One region of the Ureibacillus endophyticus genome, then DNA from elsewhere that is predicted to be linked to it. Evidence: a T-box and tRNA genes for the amino acid it is inferred to sense, from the RefSeq annotation. Region 1 holds a T-box; the other regions hold tRNA genes.
The links. A T-box is a leader RNA that pairs with one kind of tRNA and senses whether it is charged. The one in region 1 lies ahead of tyrS (tyrosine--tRNA ligase), so its partner is inferred to be a tRNA-Tyr.
Positions count from the first base shown of each region.

Region 2: it has a tRNA-Tyr gene. The T-box ahead of tyrS (tyrosine--tRNA ligase) is inferred to sense a tRNA for this amino acid. The anticodon was not compared.
Region 3: it has a tRNA-Tyr gene. The T-box ahead of tyrS (tyrosine--tRNA ligase) is inferred to sense a tRNA for this amino acid. The anticodon was not compared.

Region 1 is NZ_JAMYWW010000001.1:2,577,413-2,582,843, reverse strand. It holds gene NKR20_RS12645 (transglycosylase domain-containing protein) at 1-2,210, opposite strand, end outside; T-box leader at 2,313-2,513, shown strand; gene tyrS (tyrosine--tRNA ligase) at 2,616-3,884, shown strand; gene rpsD (30S ribosomal protein S4) at 4,041-4,643, opposite strand; gene NKR20_RS12630 (sensor domain-containing diguanylate cyclase) at 5,080-5,431, shown strand, end outside.
Region 2 is NZ_JAMYWW010000001.1:246,599-252,029, forward strand. It holds rRNA gene NKR20_RS01175 (23S ribosomal RNA) at 240-3,157, shown strand; rRNA gene rrf (5S ribosomal RNA) at 3,290-3,405, shown strand; tRNA gene NKR20_RS01185 (tRNA-Val) at 3,419-3,494, shown strand; tRNA gene NKR20_RS01190 (tRNA-Thr) at 3,500-3,572, shown strand; tRNA gene NKR20_RS01195 (tRNA-Tyr) at 3,581-3,664, shown strand; tRNA gene NKR20_RS01200 (tRNA-Lys) at 3,674-3,748, shown strand; tRNA gene NKR20_RS01205 (tRNA-Gly) at 3,785-3,859, shown strand; tRNA gene NKR20_RS01210 (tRNA-Leu) at 3,865-3,953, shown strand; tRNA gene NKR20_RS01215 (tRNA-Arg) at 3,961-4,037, shown strand; tRNA gene NKR20_RS01220 (tRNA-Pro) at 4,044-4,120, shown strand; tRNA gene NKR20_RS01225 (tRNA-Ala) at 4,129-4,204, shown strand; tRNA gene NKR20_RS01230 (tRNA-Met) at 4,225-4,298, shown strand; tRNA gene NKR20_RS01235 (tRNA-Ser) at 4,310-4,402, shown strand; tRNA gene NKR20_RS01240 (tRNA-Asp) at 4,412-4,487, shown strand; tRNA gene NKR20_RS01245 (tRNA-Phe) at 4,494-4,569, shown strand; tRNA gene NKR20_RS01250 (tRNA-Gly) at 4,576-4,649, shown strand; tRNA gene NKR20_RS01255 (tRNA-Ile) at 4,654-4,730, shown strand; tRNA gene NKR20_RS01260 (tRNA-Asn) at 4,737-4,811, shown strand; tRNA gene NKR20_RS01265 (tRNA-Glu) at 4,813-4,884, shown strand; gene istB (IS21-like element helper ATPase IstB) at 5,106-5,431, opposite strand, start outside.
Region 3 is NZ_JAMYWW010000001.1:437,580-443,010, reverse strand. It holds gene trpB (tryptophan synthase subunit beta) at 1-203, shown strand, start outside; gene NKR20_RS02285 (L-threonine 3-dehydrogenase) at 245-1,192, opposite strand; tRNA gene NKR20_RS02280 (tRNA-Glu) at 1,654-1,725, opposite strand; tRNA gene NKR20_RS02275 (tRNA-Ser) at 1,742-1,832, opposite strand; tRNA gene NKR20_RS02270 (tRNA-Asn) at 1,837-1,911, opposite strand; tRNA gene NKR20_RS02265 (tRNA-Phe) at 1,923-1,998, opposite strand; tRNA gene NKR20_RS02260 (tRNA-Asp) at 2,005-2,080, opposite strand; tRNA gene NKR20_RS02255 (tRNA-Ser) at 2,106-2,198, opposite strand; tRNA gene NKR20_RS02250 (tRNA-Met) at 2,211-2,284, opposite strand; tRNA gene NKR20_RS02245 (tRNA-Ala) at 2,304-2,379, opposite strand; tRNA gene NKR20_RS02240 (tRNA-Pro) at 2,408-2,484, opposite strand; tRNA gene NKR20_RS02235 (tRNA-Leu) at 2,546-2,634, opposite strand; tRNA gene NKR20_RS02230 (tRNA-Gly) at 2,640-2,714, opposite strand; tRNA gene NKR20_RS02225 (tRNA-Leu) at 2,744-2,828, opposite strand; tRNA gene NKR20_RS02220 (tRNA-Lys) at 2,839-2,913, opposite strand; tRNA gene NKR20_RS02215 (tRNA-Thr) at 2,921-2,996, opposite strand; tRNA gene NKR20_RS02210 (tRNA-Val) at 3,003-3,078, opposite strand; tRNA gene NKR20_RS02205 (tRNA-Glu) at 3,095-3,166, opposite strand; tRNA gene NKR20_RS02200 (tRNA-Asn) at 3,168-3,242, opposite strand; tRNA gene NKR20_RS02195 (tRNA-Ile) at 3,251-3,327, opposite strand; tRNA gene NKR20_RS02190 (tRNA-Gly) at 3,332-3,405, opposite strand; tRNA gene NKR20_RS02185 (tRNA-Asp) at 3,411-3,486, opposite strand; tRNA gene NKR20_RS02180 (tRNA-Met) at 3,490-3,566, opposite strand; tRNA gene NKR20_RS02175 (tRNA-Ala) at 3,740-3,815, opposite strand; tRNA gene NKR20_RS02170 (tRNA-Arg) at 3,829-3,905, opposite strand; tRNA gene NKR20_RS02165 (tRNA-Gln) at 3,910-3,984, opposite strand; tRNA gene NKR20_RS02160 (tRNA-His) at 4,019-4,094, opposite strand; tRNA gene NKR20_RS02155 (tRNA-Trp) at 4,122-4,195, opposite strand; tRNA gene NKR20_RS02150 (tRNA-Tyr) at 4,209-4,292, opposite strand; tRNA gene NKR20_RS02145 (tRNA-Thr) at 4,301-4,373, opposite strand; tRNA gene NKR20_RS02140 (tRNA-Val) at 4,379-4,454, opposite strand; rRNA gene rrf (5S ribosomal RNA) at 4,468-4,583, opposite strand; rRNA gene NKR20_RS02130 (23S ribosomal RNA) at 4,716-5,431, opposite strand, start outside.

The DNA.
Region 1 (5,431 bases):
CCAGAAATTCCACAGAATGAAGCATATACAACATTTTCAGGTTGTTTAAATCTTTCTTTTGTACCAACAAGTTCTGGTTCTGCATCATATATTGAATTCATCAAATTTGCCCAAAGCATGTTGACACGTGTACTTGGTTGATAGTAAGTATTGTTAAATTGATAAAGTGTTTTTGGTTGATCATAACCCATCCAAACTCCTAATGTAATGTTTGGATTATAGCCAACTAGCCAAACATCTTTATATTCTTGCGTAGTACCAGTCTTTGCTGCAAAGTCTGATGAGAACTTTAACATACTCTTAGCGCGGGCTCCAGTACCGTAATCTAATACATCTCTAAGCATATCAGTTACCATATAAGATGTTTCTTTTGAGAAGACTTGTACAGGTTCTGGTTTGTGTTCATAAATTACATTACCGTCTAAATCAACTATTTTTTCGATCATATATGCATCGATAAATTGACCATCGTTTGCAAATGTTGAAAAGGCATTTGTATTTTCTTCAACCGTTGTCCCATTTGTAAGTCCACCAATAGCAGTTGCTAGATTGACATAATCTCCTTCAGATAAGCTAGAGAATCCCATTTTTTCTAAAAATGTAGCTGGTTGACGATCTAATATTGAGTCATATAAACGTAATGCTGTTAAGTTTTGTGAATGAGCCAATGCTTCTCGAGCCGGCATTAACCCTCTTTCTTCACTTTCAATATAGTTTGAAGGACTATAACCATCGTAACTGCGTGTAAATTTCACATCGACCACAGGACTACCTGCTCCGATTACACCATATTCAATCGCGGGACCATAAGCTAATAATGGTTTCATTGTAGAACCATTAGGTCGATTTGCTTGTGTAGCATGGTTAAGTTGTGAGATTTCAAAATCTCGTCCACCAACAAAGCTTAAGATTTTTCCTGTTTTATTTTCAATGACAATACTTCCAACTTGAACTGGCATTTCAACTGTTTTTTCTTCTTTTGTCTCAGGATCAGTTATTGTCGTTGTAAATGTATGTCCATAATATTGGAAATTGTTAGCTGCTTTTTGCATTGCATCATACATATCTTTATCAATTGTAGAATAAATGCGATATCCACCTGAACGTACGTTGCGATCGGCTAAAATTAAATATTTATCTTTTAAATTTTCTTCTTCAATTAGGCGTTTCGGATCAATTCCGTCCTTTTCAGCTAAAATATTTGCAATAATTTCTTTTGCACGATTTTCTAGCTCATAAGTAAGCCATGGATAATTATCTGTAGCTTGTGCTTCTGGTTCGCGGAAATCTTTTGTAATGTCATAATTTATGGCTTCTTCGTATTCCGCTTTTGTTATGTAACCTACTTCCAACATTCTGCTTAGTACGATTTTCATTCGGTCAATTCCTGGTTGTAACCCTTCTGGATCCTTTAAGACACCTTTATTTGTAAATGGTGTATGAGCAAAAGGAGCTTGAGGAATACCTGCAATATACGCAGCTTGAGGTAAAGATAAGTCAGCTGCTGAAATACCGAAAATACCTTGTGCAGCAGTTTCTACGCCGGCAATATTTTTCCCAGACGCATTTCGACCATAAGGAATAATATTTAAGTAAGCTTCTAATATTTCATCCTTCGTCATAAATTTTTCTAGTCGGAAAGCAAGTAATATTTCTCTGGCTTTTCGTTCATACGAAACTTCATTCGTTAATATTTGGTTTTTAATTAATTGCTGTGTTAATGTCGAGCCACCTGTTTGTGTGGATGAATTTGTAAAATCTTGTAATAGTCCGCGTAATACCGCTTTTGGAACAATGCCATTATGTTCTAAGAAATATTCATCCTCAGTTGCTAAAACTGCATTTATTAAAAGTGGTGATACAGCATCTAATGTTGTTTCACGACGTTCTAAATCAGTTCGAAGTTTCCCAATATAAATTTCATCGGCAAAGTAAATTTCACTTGTTTCTTCATAACTGTATATTTGTTCCCTCATTTCTTCGCCAGCGTAGAGAGGGTCATCCTTTACAAGTGATGCAAAGTAACCTGCACCGATAGCCCCAACAAAAACAATGCCTATTAATAAACTAATTACAAAAATGAGTGTTAAATTCCATAATACACTCCCAGTAATTCGTATAAATTTATAACGTTGAGATGTTTCTATTGTTTCAATTTTTTCGTTGAATTGTTCGATACGTTGTTTGAACTGTTGTAACCACTCTTTCATAAATCCACCTCCCTAAATCTTGTTTATTATAGCATAATTCGATATTATTCGAACATAAATATTGACATTGAGAGAAGAACAGGTAAAATATTTATTATAGTTTTTCAAGTGTTGAAGAGTTTGAAGTAGTGTTTTCATTCACTGTATAGAGAGCTAGCGGCTGGTGGAAGCTAGACAAAGTGGGAACATGAATTACGTTCTTGGAGCTTGAACGTCCGCGTCACGATAGACGATCTCGAGTGGGAAAGTTGTTACTTTCCAAGCTGGGTGGTACCGCGTTAACTTATATTTAACGTCCCTGCATGCAATAAAAATTGCGTGTAGGGGCTTTTTTTATTGCAACAGAGTCTATGTATAAACTATTGATTTGTAAACCAAAGATAATGAAAGTAGGAGGAAAACATCATGACAAACCAATTAATTGAAGATTTACAATGGCGTGGATTGTTATACCAACAAACAGACGCTGAAGGTATGGAAAAATTATTAAATGAGGAAAGTGTCTCACTTTATGTTGGTGTTGACCCAACTGCTGATTCAATGCATATTGGACACATTGTTCCTTTATTAACATTACGTCGATTCCAACAAGCGGGGCACCGTCCAGTACTTTTAGTTGGTGGTGCAACTGGAATGATTGGAGATCCTTCTGGAAGATCTTCAGAACGTAATTTATTAACAGCTGAACAAATTGAAAAGAATGTTGCTGGCTTAAAAGCACAAATGGAACGTATTTTTGATTTTGGCGAAGGTGAAAATGGTGCAATCTTAGTTAATAACTATGATTGGGTTGGAGGCATGAGCGTAATCGATTTTTTACGTGATTACGGTAAGCTGGTAAATGTAAACTACTTACTTGCTAAAGATACAATTGCTTCTCGACTTGAAACAGGTATTTCCTTTACAGAATTTACTTATACAATTTTACAAGGTCTGGATTTTAACCATCTATATGACAATCATAATGTTCGTATCCAAGTTGGAGGATCTGACCAATGGGGGAACATAACAACGGGTCTAGAAATTATTCGTAAAACTCATGACGAAGAAGCAAAAGCTTTTGGTATCACCATTCCTTTAGTAACGAAAGCAGATGGTACTAAATTTGGTAAAACTGCTGGTGGGGCAGTTTGGTTAGATGCTGAGAAAACATCACCTTACGAATTCTATCAATTCTGGATAAACACAGCGGATGCGGATGTTGTTAAATATTTAAAAATCTTTACTTTCCTATCTCGTGAAGAAATTGAAGCATTAGAAGTTGCAGTACAAGAAGAGCCACATTTAAGAAAAGCACAAAAAACATTAGCTGCTGAAATGACAAAACTTATTCACGGTGAAGAGGGTCTAGAGCAAGCTGAACGTATTACTGCTGCATTATTCTCTGGTGACTTAAAATCTCTTTCAGTTGATGAAATGAAAGTGGCCTTTGCAGGTGTGCCTTCTGTTGAGATTGGAAAAGAAGATAAAAACATTGTAGATTTAATTGTTGAAGCAGGAATTTCTTCATCAAAACGTCAAGCGCGTGAAGATGTAACGAATGGTGCTATCTCAATTAACGGAGAAAAAGTAACAGACCTTGATTATATAGTGGATGCAAAAGATCGTTTAGAAGATGCCTTTGCAATCATTCGTCGTGGTAAGAAAAAATATCATATGGTGAAATTTATTTAATTGATAATATTTCAGGCTAATCCAAGTTTTCTTGGGTTGGCCTTTTTTCTTTAAATCATTCTAGGAGCAGTAATAATTTTGTGTCAAAATAAAAAAGCCTTGAAACCTTGTAAGAACAAGATTTCTAAGGCTTTTATCATTTGAAAGTAGCAAATATTAACGAGAGTAGAACTCAACGATTAATGATTCGTTAATTTCAGCAGATAATTCAGAACGCTCTGGAAGACGTACAAATGTACCTTCTTTTTTGTCAGCGTCGAATGATAAGTATTCAGGTACGAAGTTGTTTACTTCAATAGCTTCTTGAACTACAGCAAGGTTTTGAGATTTTTCACGAAGAGAAATCGTTTGACCTGGTTTTACGCTGTAAGAAGGAATGTCAACGCGTTTACCATCAACTAAGATGTGACCGTGGTTAACTAATTGACGAGCTCCACGACGAGTGCGAGCTAAACCTAAGCGGTAAACTAAGTTGTCAAGGCGAGTTTCAAGTAAAATCATGAAGTTTTCACCAAGAACCCCTCTCATTTTACCAGCTTTAACGAATAGGTTTTTGAATTGACGTTCGCTCATACCATACATATGACGAAGTTTTTGTTTTTCTTGTAATTGTAAACCGTATTCAGATAATTTTTTACGTTGGTTTGGACCGTGTTGACCTGGAGCATAAGGGCGTTTTTCTAATTCTTTACCTGTGCCGCTTAATGAAATACCAAGGCGACGAGACACTTTCCAAGATGGACCTGTATAACGAGACATAGTTTTGTCTCCTCCTTTTAATTTGGTTTTTTTGTTGTAAAACAAAAACCAGTTATACCCGAACCTGATTGCATTTTATTTTCATGTACCTTCGCCCTAGCAGCCGATTAGGGTTACGCAATACACCATCTAATTCACAATAAACTTGTCTATATTAGAGGAATAAAATACAAAGCAAGCATATATAACTGCTGCGTTCATTTTACACAAAAAACATTGTATAATATTCTGCTATATGACGTCAAGAAATAATGTTTCAAAGTAGTTGGTAAAAGAAGGAATAAAGTACTTATTGCTATTAATATTACAAAGACATTATGCTATAGTAGGACTTGTATGTATCCTACAATTTTATAGTCAATAAGACATAAAAGGTGTATACTTTATTATAAGCTAATAGTAATTGATTTCGTAAAGGAAAAGAAAAGGTGATTTCATGATTGAGCATCGGCAGACATTAATTAATATCAAGTCAGATTTGTTAAGTATATGTATCAGTGCTCTTGAAAAACAAGACAGTTATTATGAATATTCCTTACTGTTACATAAATGCTTACATCAACATTTTGATATTGATCAATGTTTTTTTCTTTTATATGAAGGGGAAACATTAAAACCTTTTAACATAAATTCAACCAATGAGATAAATGAAATTCCTTGGGAAAATTTTGAATCATGGTTTGGACAACAAAAATGGGTGGAAGTACCGGATGATTTACTAATGACAAGCGAGTTTAAACAGCTCACACATATGATTTTGTTGAAAGTTGGACATTTCGATATACATG
Region 2 (5,431 bases), 2.3 Mb from region 1:
CGGAAAACACCGCTTAGCTGAACCGGATACTGGAAGTCTTGAGTAGAAATGCTTGCATTTCGCACGAAAGACTGAAGTAGACGCGTCAGCTGGTGTTTGGAGCTAGACATTAATAGAACTTTCTTTATATTGTTCTTTGAAAACTGGATAAAACGACATTGATAGCAACAAACAAAATTCAAGTAATTTATTGTAAGTTCTTAAAATCTTCTCTGTTTGAGAAGTGTAACTAACTTTTAGGTTAAGTTATTAAGGGCGCACGGTGAATGCCTTGGCACTAGGAGCCGATGAAGGACGGTACTAACACCGATATGCTTCGGGGAGCTGTAAGTAAGCTTTGATCCGGAGATTTCCGAATGGGGGAACCCACTGCTCGTAATGGAGCAGTATCTTGACGTGAATTCATAGCGTCATGATGGCACACCCAGGGAACTGAAACATCTAAGTACCTGGAGGAAGAGAAAGAAAATATTCGATTCCCTGAGTAGCGGCGAGCGAAACGGGAATAGCCCAAACCAAGAGGCTTGCCTCTTGGGGTTGTAGGACACTCTATATGGAGTTACAAAAGAATGGATTAGGCGAAGCGATTTGGAAAGATCCGCCATAGAAGGTAAAAGCCCTGTAATCGAAAGTCCATTCTCTCTTGAGTGTATCCTGAGTACGGCGGAACACGTGAAATTCCGTCGGAATCCGGGAGGACCATCTCCCAAGGCTAAATACTCCCTAGTGACCGATAGTGAACCAGTACCGTGAGGGAAAGGTGAAAAGCACCCCGGGAGGGGAGTGAAATAGAACCTGAAACCGTGTGCCTACAAGTAGTTAGAGCCCGTTAATGGGTGATAGCGTGCCTTTTGTAGAATGAACCGGCGAGTTACGATTACGTGCAAGGTTAAGTTGAGAAGACGGAGCCGCAGCGAAAGCGAGTCTGAATAGGGCGAAAGAGTACGTGGTCGTAGACCCGAAACCAGGTGATCTACCCATGTCCAGGGTGAAGGTGAGGTAACACTCACTGGAGGCCCGAACCCACGCACGTTGAAAAGTGCGGGGATGAGGTGTGGGTAGCGGAGAAATTCCAATCGAACTTGGAGATAGCTGGTTCTCTCCGAAATAGCTTTAGGGCTAGCCTCGTGATGAGAATACTGGAGGTAGAGCACTGTTTGGACTAGGGGGGCATCTCGCTTTACCGAATTCAGACAAACTCCGAATGCCAGATATTTATACACGGGAGTCAGACTGCGAGTGATAAGATCCGTAGTCAAAAGGGAAACAGCCCAGACCACCAGCTAAGGTCCCAAAGTAATCGTTAAGTGGAAAAGGATGTGGCGTTGCTTAGACAACCAGGATGTTGGCTTAGAAGCAGCCATCATTTAAAGAGTGCGTAATAGCTCACTGGTCGAGTGACGCTGCGCCGAAAATGTATCGGGGCTAAACGATTCACCGAAGCTGTGGATGTGCATCTAAGATGCACGTGGTAGGAGAGCGTTCTAAGGGCGTTGAAGTCAGACCGGAAGGACTGGTGGAGCGCTTAGAAGTGAGAATGCCGGTATGAGTAGCGAAAGATGGGTGAGAATCCCATCCACCGTATGACTAAGGTTTCCTGAGGAAGGCTCGTCCGCTCAGGGTTAGTCGGGACCTAAGTCGAGGCCGACAGGCGTAGACGATGGACAACAGGTTGATATTCCTGTACCACCTCCCCGCCGTTTGAGTAATGGGGGGACGCAGTAGGATAGGGTAAGCGTGCGATTGGTTGTGCACGCCCAAGCAGTAAGGCGTGGAAGTAGGCAAATCCGCTTCCTGTAACGTTGAGCTGTAATGGGGAGCTCTTTAAGAGCGAAGTACCTGATTTCACACTGCCAAGAAAAGCCTCTAGCGAGGCGGGAGGTGCCCGTACCGCAAACCGACACAGGTAGTCGAGGAGAGAATCCTAAGGTGTGCGAGAGAACTCTCGTTAAGGAACTCGGCAAAATGACCCCGTAACTTCGGGAGAAGGGGTGCTCTCGAAAGAGAGCCGCAGTGAATAGGCCCAGGCGACTGTTTAGCAAAAACACAGGTCTCTGCAAAACCGTAAGGTGACGTATAGGGGCTGACGCCTGCCCGGTGCTGGAAGGTTAAGAGGAGGGGTTAGCGTAAGCGAAGCTCTGAATTGAAGCCCCAGTAAACGGCGGCCGTAACTATAACGGTCCTAAGGTAGCGAAATTCCTTGTCGGGTAAGTTCCGACCCGCACGAAAGGCGTAACGATCTGGGCACTGTCTCAACGAGAGACTCGGTGAAATTATAGTACCTGTGAAGATGCAGGTTACCCGCGACAGGACGGAAAGACCCCGTGGAGCTTTACTGTAGCCTGATATTGAATTTTGGCACAACTTGTACAGGATAGGTAGGAGCCAGAGAACTCGGAGCGCCAGCTTCGAGGGAGGCGTCGGTGGGATACTACCCTGGTTGTGTTGAAATTCTAACCCGTACCCCTTATCGGGGTAGGAGACAGTGTCAGGTGGACAGTTTGACTGGGGCGGTCGCCTCCTAAAAGGTAACGGAGGCGCCCAAAGGTTCCCTCAGAATGGTTGGAAATCATTCGTAGAGTGTAAAGGCACAAGGGAGCTTGACTGCGAGACCTACAAGTCGAGCAGGGTCGAAAGACGGGCTTAGTGATCCGGTGGTTCCGCATGGAAGGGCCATCGCTCAACGGATAAAAGCTACCCCGGGGATAACAGGCTTATCTCCCCCAAGAGTCCACATCGACGGGGAGGTTTGGCACCTCGATGTCGGCTCATCGCATCCTGGGGCTGTAGTCGGTCCCAAGGGTTGGGCTGTTCGCCCATTAAAGCGGTACGCGAGCTGGGTTCAGAACGTCGTGAGACAGTTCGGTCCCTATCCGTCGTGGGCGTAGGAAATTTGAGAGGAGCTGTCCTTAGTACGAGAGGACCGGGATGGACATACCGCTGGTGTACCAGTTGTCTTGCCAAAGGCATCGCTGGGTAGCTATGTATGGACGGGATAAGTGCTGAAAGCATCTAAGCATGAAGCCCCCCTCAAGATGAGATTTCCCATTACGTAAGTAAGTAAGATCCCTCAAAGACGATGAGGTAGATAGGTTCGAGGTGGAAGTGTGGCGACACATGGAGCTGACGAATACTAATCGATCGAGGACTTAACCACTAACTTGAATGGTCGTTAGTCAATGTCTTTATCCAGTTTTGAGAGTACAAGCTCTCAAAAATGAAATAGGAACTTCGCCTAAGAGCGCAACATCCATGTTGCAACGGCGAAGCCAGTACATCCATGGACAAGTGAAGTGATGATGGCAAAGAGGTCACACCCGTTCCCATACCGAACACGGAAGTTAAGCTCTTTAGCGCCGATGGTAGTTGGGGGCTTCCCCCTGTGAGAGTAGGACGTCGCTTCGCTTGTTTCAAAAATGGAGGATTAGCTCAGCTGGGAGAGCACCTGCCTTACAAGCAGGGGGTCGGCGGTTCGAGCCCGTCATCCTCCACCATATATGCCGGTGTAGCTCAGTTGGTAGAGCAACTGACTTGTAATCAGTAGGTCGTGGGTTCGACTCCTATCGCCGGCATCCTTTCTGGAGGGGTAGCGAAGTGGCTAAACGCGGCGGACTGTAAATCCGCTCCTTCGGGTTCGGCGGTTCGAATCCGTCCCCCTCCACCATCTTATAGAGAGCCATTAGCTCAGTGGTAGAGCATCTGACTTTTAATCAGAGGGTCGAAGGTTCAAGTCCTTCATGGCTCACCAGTTTTATTAAAAACTTGCCAGAAAATCAATGCACATGCGGAAGTAGTTCAGTGGTAGAACACCACCTTGCCAAGGTGGGGGTCGCGGGTTCGAACCCCGTCTTCCGCTCCAAATGTGCCGGGGTGGCGGAACTGGCAGACGCACAGGACTTAAAATCCTGCGGTAGGTGACTACCGTACCGGTTCGATTCCGGTCCTCGGCACCATTTATATGCGCCCGTAGCTCAATTGGATAGAGCGTCTGACTACGGATCAGAAGGTTGTGGGTTCGACTCCTGCCGGGCGCGCCATATATACGAGAAGTAGCTCAGCTTGGTAGAGCACTTGGTTTGGGACCAAGGGGTCGCAGGTTCGAATCCTGTCTTCTCGACCATTTTAATTGGGGCCTTAGCTCAGCTGGGAGAGCGCCTGCCTTGCACGCAGGAGGTCAGCGGTTCGATCCCGCTAGGCTCCACCAATAAAATCAAATAAAAATATGGCGGCGTAGCTCAGCTGGCTAGAGCGTACGGTTCATACCCGTAAGGTCGGGGGTTCGATTCCCTCTGCCGCCATTTAGTAAAGTGGAGGAATACCCAAGTCCGGCTGAAGGGATCGGTCTTGAAAACCGACAGGCGGGTTAAACCGCGCGGGGGTTCGAATCCCTCTTCCTCCGCCATTTACTTGAGGTCCCGTGGTGTAGCGGTTAACATGCCTGCCTGTCACGCAGGAGATCGCCGGTTCGATCCCGGTCGGGACCGCCATAAAGTGGGTCGATAGCTCAGTTGGTAGAGCATTTGACTGAAGCTCAAAGTGTCGGCGGTTCGATTCCGTCTCGACCCACCATTTTATGCGGGTGTAGTTTAATGGTAAAACCTCAGCCTTCCAAGCTGATGTCGTGAGTTCGATTCTCATCACCCGCTCCATTATGGGCCTATAGCTCAGCTGGTTAGAGCGCACGCCTGATAAGCGTGAGGTCGATGGTTCAAGTCCATTTAGGCCCACCATAATATTCCGAAGTAGCTCAGTGGTAGAGCAACCGGCTGTTAACCGGTTGGTCGTAGGTTCGAGTCCTACCTTCGGAGCCACGGCCCGTTGGTCAAGTGGTTAAGACACCGCCCTTTCACGGCGGTAACACGGGTTCGAATCCCGTACGGGTCATATGAAGACGTATAGCATTTGCTATACGTCTTTTTGTATTTAATGAAAGTCGTTATGAGCCTCAGAAGTAGAGACCAGACCGAGAAATATGAAATTTATATTATGCTAGGTATGCAGAATATTTCAGCTTGATGATGAGAAGCTTAGATTGAAAGAATATAAATAGAGTATAAATGTCAACGTTAATATGTACATTTATGCTTGTTTAAGGGTGTACAAAATTACTCGTTTACTGGTTCGAGGTGTTGCTTAAGACGGTACGAATCACCAGTAATAGTTACGACACTTGCGTGATGTAAAATGCAATCTAAAATCGCATTTGCTAACTTCGGCTCTGGGAAAATTTCTTCCCATGATTTGAAGTTCACATTGGTTGTAAAAATCGTACTTTTCTTTTCATAACGTGCATCGATGAGTTGGAAGAATAGCTTCGCGTCCTCCGGATCGATTGGTAAATAACCGATTTCATCAATGATTAATAATTTATACTTTGTATAATGTTTCAAACGGCTTTCTAGACGATTTTCAATGCGCGCTTTTTTCAAGT
Region 3 (5,431 bases), 2.1 Mb from region 1:
CGGTAACAAACGAAGAAGTACTTGATGCCTTCCAAACACTTTCTCGCGTAGAAGGAATTATCCCAGCACTAGAAAGTTCTCATGCTGTTGCATATGCTTTAAAGTTTGCTCCAACACTTTCGCCTGAAGACAGCATTATTGTCAATGTATCAGGGCGTGGCGATAAAGATGTAGAGCAAGTATTTGAAATGTTAAATAAATAATAAAATAAGGCTAGGAGAATTCAATTTCTCCTAGCCAACTTTTATGATATTTTTCTAAATTTTTGTTTTAGCTTATCTAACATATCAATCGTCATTTTCTCTAAATCATACTCAGCTTTGAATCCCCACTCTTCTACCGCTGCTGAAGAATCAATTGCATTCGGCCAGCTATCTGCAATTTTTTGACGAACAGGATCCACATCATATCTTATTTTAAATGAAGGAATATGTTTTCGAATTTCATCAGCAATTTGAGAAGGTTCGAAACTCATAGCTGAAATATTAAATGCATTACGATGTTTTAACTTTGAACCATCTGCTTCCATTAAATCAACTATCGCCTGCAGAGCATCTGGCATATACATCATATCCATATACGTACCTTCTGCAATATAAGATGTATAACTTCCATTTTCAACTGCCTTATAATAGATATCTACTGCATAATCGGTCGTTCCCCCACCAGGTGGCGTCACATATGAAATCAATCCTGGAAAACGAACGCCTCTTGTATCAACTCCAAAACGAGTATAATAATAGTCGCACAATAGTTCCCCAGCAACTTTATTGATTCCATACATCGTTGTAGGACGTTGAAGTGTGTCTTGTGGCGTGTTATCTTTCGGAGTTGTCGGTCCAAAGGCACCAATTGAACTTGGTGTGAAAAATTGTAAATCTAATTCTCTCGATACTTCTAATGCATTCATTAAACCGCCCATATTGAGATTCCATGCAAATAACGGATTTTTTTCTGCCGTTGCAGAAAGTAAAGCAGCCATATGGATAAGCGTATCTGCACCAAACTGCTTCGCAAGTTCATACATACGATCCGCATCTGTTACATCCAGAATTTCAAATGGTCCTCCAACATTCGTATCCTTACGTATGTCCGTTGATAAAACATTATCTTCTCCATAAATGTCACGTAACTTTACAACTAACTCAGATCCAATCTGACCTAAAGCACCCGTTACCATTATTTTTTTCATGTTGTCGCCTCCTCTGATGAAAAACAATTGTCCATTCTAAAAATACACAAAATCGTTGATATATCAACATCTTTAATGATTTTCATTATAATCCGTTCTTTACAAAAAGACAATATATAATAAAATTTTTTAACAAACTTGGGCTTCCTTCTCTTATCATATGCAATAGGAGTTTTAGATGTAATAGCTTATATTTCTTATTCAGCAAGGAATGTATGCATTTAAAATGACATCCATTTCCTTTTAGTTAATATTTATTAAACAGAATTAATTTTGAACGAACAATAAAGTGAATTTAGAGGAAAAGGCTATTATATAAGTAAGTATTTCTGCAGTTTATTAGTAGCGGTAGTTATTGTAAGTTCATCAATGTTACAATTACATAGGTTTCTAGGTACACAAAAAAGGCTATATGAGAGTTCATAGTGAACTTTCATATAGCCTTCATGTTTTTACTTTTATGACCCGTACGGGATTCGAACCCGTGTTACCGCCGTGAAAGGGCGGTGTCTTAACCACTTGACCAACGGGCCAGAATATTATGCTTTCTGGCGGAGAAGGAGGGATTTGAACCCTCGCGCCGGTTACCCGACCTACACCCTTAGCAGGGGCGCCTCTTCAGCCTCTTGAGTACTTCCCCAAAATGGCTCCGAAGGTAGGACTCGAACCTACGACCAACCGGTTAACAGCCGGTTGCTCTACCACTGAGCTACTTCGGAATATTTAGAAATGGTGGGTCGAGACGGAATCGAACCGCCGACACTTTGAGCTTCAGTCAAATGCTCTACCAACTGAGCTATCGACCCACTTTATGGCGGTCCCGACCGGGATCGAACCGGCGATCTCCTGCGTGACAGGCAGGCATGTTAACCGCTACACCACGGGACCATTATTACTAACTATTTAAATAAGATGGCGGAGGAAGAGGGATTCGAACCCCCGCGCGGTTTAACCCGCCTGTCGGTTTTCAAGACCGATCCCTTCAGCCGGACTTGGGTATTCCTCCACTTTTAATAAATGGCGGCAGAGGGGATCGAACCCCCGACCTTACGGGTATGAACCGTACGCTCTAGCCAGCTGAGCTACGCCGCCATATTGTATATTCTAATTTTGGTGGAGCCTAGCGGGATCGAACCGCTGACCTCCTGCGTGCAAGGCAGGCGCTCTCCCAGCTGAGCTAAGGCCCCATTATTTAACATCTAAATTGATATTGGATGGTCGGGAAGACAGGATTCGAACCTGCGACCCCTTGGTCCCAAACCAAGTGCTCTACCAAGCTGAGCTACTTCCCGCAAAATTCCCGGGCGTTAGAAACCACATATATCTTTAACCGTAGCCAAACGCTCAAATTAATGGTGCCGAGGACCGGAATCGAACCGGTACGGTAGTCACCTACCGCAGGATTTTAAGTCCTGTGCGTCTGCCAGTTCCGCCACCCCGGCACATTTGGAGCGGAAGACGGGGTTCGAACCCGCGACCCCCACCTTGGCAAGGTGGTGTTCTACCACTGAACTACTTCCGCATGTGCTAAAAATTTATGATTTAATTAAATGGTGCGGGTGAAGGGAGTCGAACCCCCACGCCTTGCGGCGCTAGATCCTAAGTCTAGTGCGTCTGCCAATTCCGCCACACCCGCAATATAAAACTGGTGAGCCATGAAGGACTTGAACCTTCGACCCTCTGATTAAAAGTCAGATGCTCTACCACTGAGCTAATGGCTCTAAATAATGGTGCCGGCGATAGGAGTCGAACCCACGACCTACTGATTACAAGTCAGTTGCTCTACCAACTGAGCTACACCGGCATAATATGGTGGAGGATGACGGGCTCGAACCGCCGACCCCCTGCTTGTAAGGCAGGTGCTCTCCCAGCTGAGCTAATCCTCCTGGGAATTAAATTTTATGACCCGTACGGGATTCGAACCCGTGTTACCGCCGTGAAAGGGCGGTGTCTTAACCACTTGACCAACGGGCCATGGCTCCGAAGGTAGGACTCGAACCTACGACCAACCGGTTAACAGCCGGTTGCTCTACCACTGAGCTACTTCGGAATAATACATGGTGGGCCTAAATGGACTTGAACCATCGACCTCACGCTTATCAGGCGTGCGCTCTAACCAGCTGAGCTATAGGCCCCAATTGGAGCGGGTGATGAGAATCGAACTCACGACATCAGCTTGGAAGGCTGAGGTTTTACCATTAAACTACACCCGCAATAATGGCGGTCCCGACCGGGATCGAACCGGCGATCTCCTGCGTGACAGGCAGGCATGTTAACCGCTACACCACGGGACCATTTGGTTGCGGGGACAGGATTTGAACCTGTGACCTTCGGGTTATGAGCCCGACGAGCTACCGAACTGCTCCACCCCGCGGAAATATTATATTCTAAAATTAAAATATTGTATTACGCATATAGTTTTCATTTGAACCGTCACGATTTCGTTTAGTGAATTCAAGATGTTTGCGAAATCGTTACGCTGAAGCATCGCTACGAAGTTGATTCGTTCGTGCTCCACCCCGCGATAATATTATTTAATTTTTTTATTGGTGGAGCCTAGCGGGATCGAACCGCTGACCTCCTGCGTGCAAGGCAGGCGCTCTCCCAGCTGAGCTAAGGCCCCAAAATAATATATTTGGCGCGCCCGGCAGGAGTCGAACCCACAACCTTCTGATCCGTAGTCAGACGCTCTATCCAATTGAGCTACGGGCGCTAAATGGCTGGGGTACTAGGATTCGAACCTAGGCATGACGGAATCAAAATCCGTTGCCTTACCGCTTGGCTATACCCCAATATTTTAAAATTATTTAATTTAATTTAATTTAATGGGGCGACTGATGGGAATCGAACCCACGAATGTCGGAACCACAATCCGATGCGTTAACCACTTCGCCACAATCGCCATCGTGTAATAAGTTCAAACAGATATTGGCAGGGGCAGTAGGAATCGAACCCACACCAAAGGTTTTGGAGACCTCTATTCTACCGTTGAACTATGCCCCTACTTTAAAGTAGATGGTGGAGGGGGACGGATTCGAACCGCCGAACCCGAAGGAGCGGATTTACAGTCCGCCGCGTTTAGCCACTTCGCTACCCCTCCAGAAAGGATGCCGGCGATAGGAGTCGAACCCACGACCTACTGATTACAAGTCAGTTGCTCTACCAACTGAGCTACACCGGCATATATGGTGGAGGATGACGGGCTCGAACCGCCGACCCCCTGCTTGTAAGGCAGGTGCTCTCCCAGCTGAGCTAATCCTCCATTTTTGAAACAAGCGAAGCGACGTCCTACTCTCACAGGGGGAAGCCCCCAACTACCATCGGCGCTAAAGAGCTTAACTTCCGTGTTCGGTATGGGAACGGGTGTGACCTCTTTGCCATCATCACTTCACTTGTCCATGGATGTACTGGCTTCGCCGTTGCAACATGGATGTTGCGCTCTTAGGCGAAGTTCCTATTTCATTTTTGAGAGCTTGTACTCTCAAAACTGGATAAAGACATTGACTAACGACCATTCAAGTTAGTGGTTAAGTCCTCGATCGATTAGTATTCGTCAGCTCCATGTGTCGCCACACTTCCACCTCGAACCTATCTACCTCATCGTCTTTGAGGGATCTTACTTACTTACGTAATGGGAAATCTCATCTTGAGGGGGGCTTCATGCTTAGATGCTTTCAGCACTTATCCCGTCCATACATAGCTACCCAGCGATGCCTTTGGCAAGACAACTGGTACACCAGCGGTATGTCCATCCCGGTCCTCTCGTACTAAGGACAGCTCCTCTCAAATTTCCTACGCCCACGACGGATAGGGACCGAACTGTCTCACGACGTTCTGAACCCAGCTCGCGTACCGCTTTAATGGGCGAACAGCCCAACCCTTGGGACCGACTACAGCCCCAGGATGCGATGAGCCGACATCGAGGTGCCAAACCTCCCCGTCGATGTGGACTCTTGGGGGAGATAAGCCTGTTATCCCCGGGGTAGCTTTTATCCGTTGAGCGATGGCCCTTCCATGCGGAACCACCGGATCACTAAGCCCGTCTTTCGACCCTGCTCGACTTGTAGGTCTCGCAGTCAAGCTCCCTTGTGCCTTTACACTCTACGAATGATTTCCAACCATTCTGAGGGAACCTTTGGGCGCCTCCGTTACCTTTTAGGAGGCGACCGCCCCAGTCAAACTGTCCACCTGACACTGTCTCCTACCCCGATAAGGGGTACGGGTTAGAATTTCAACACA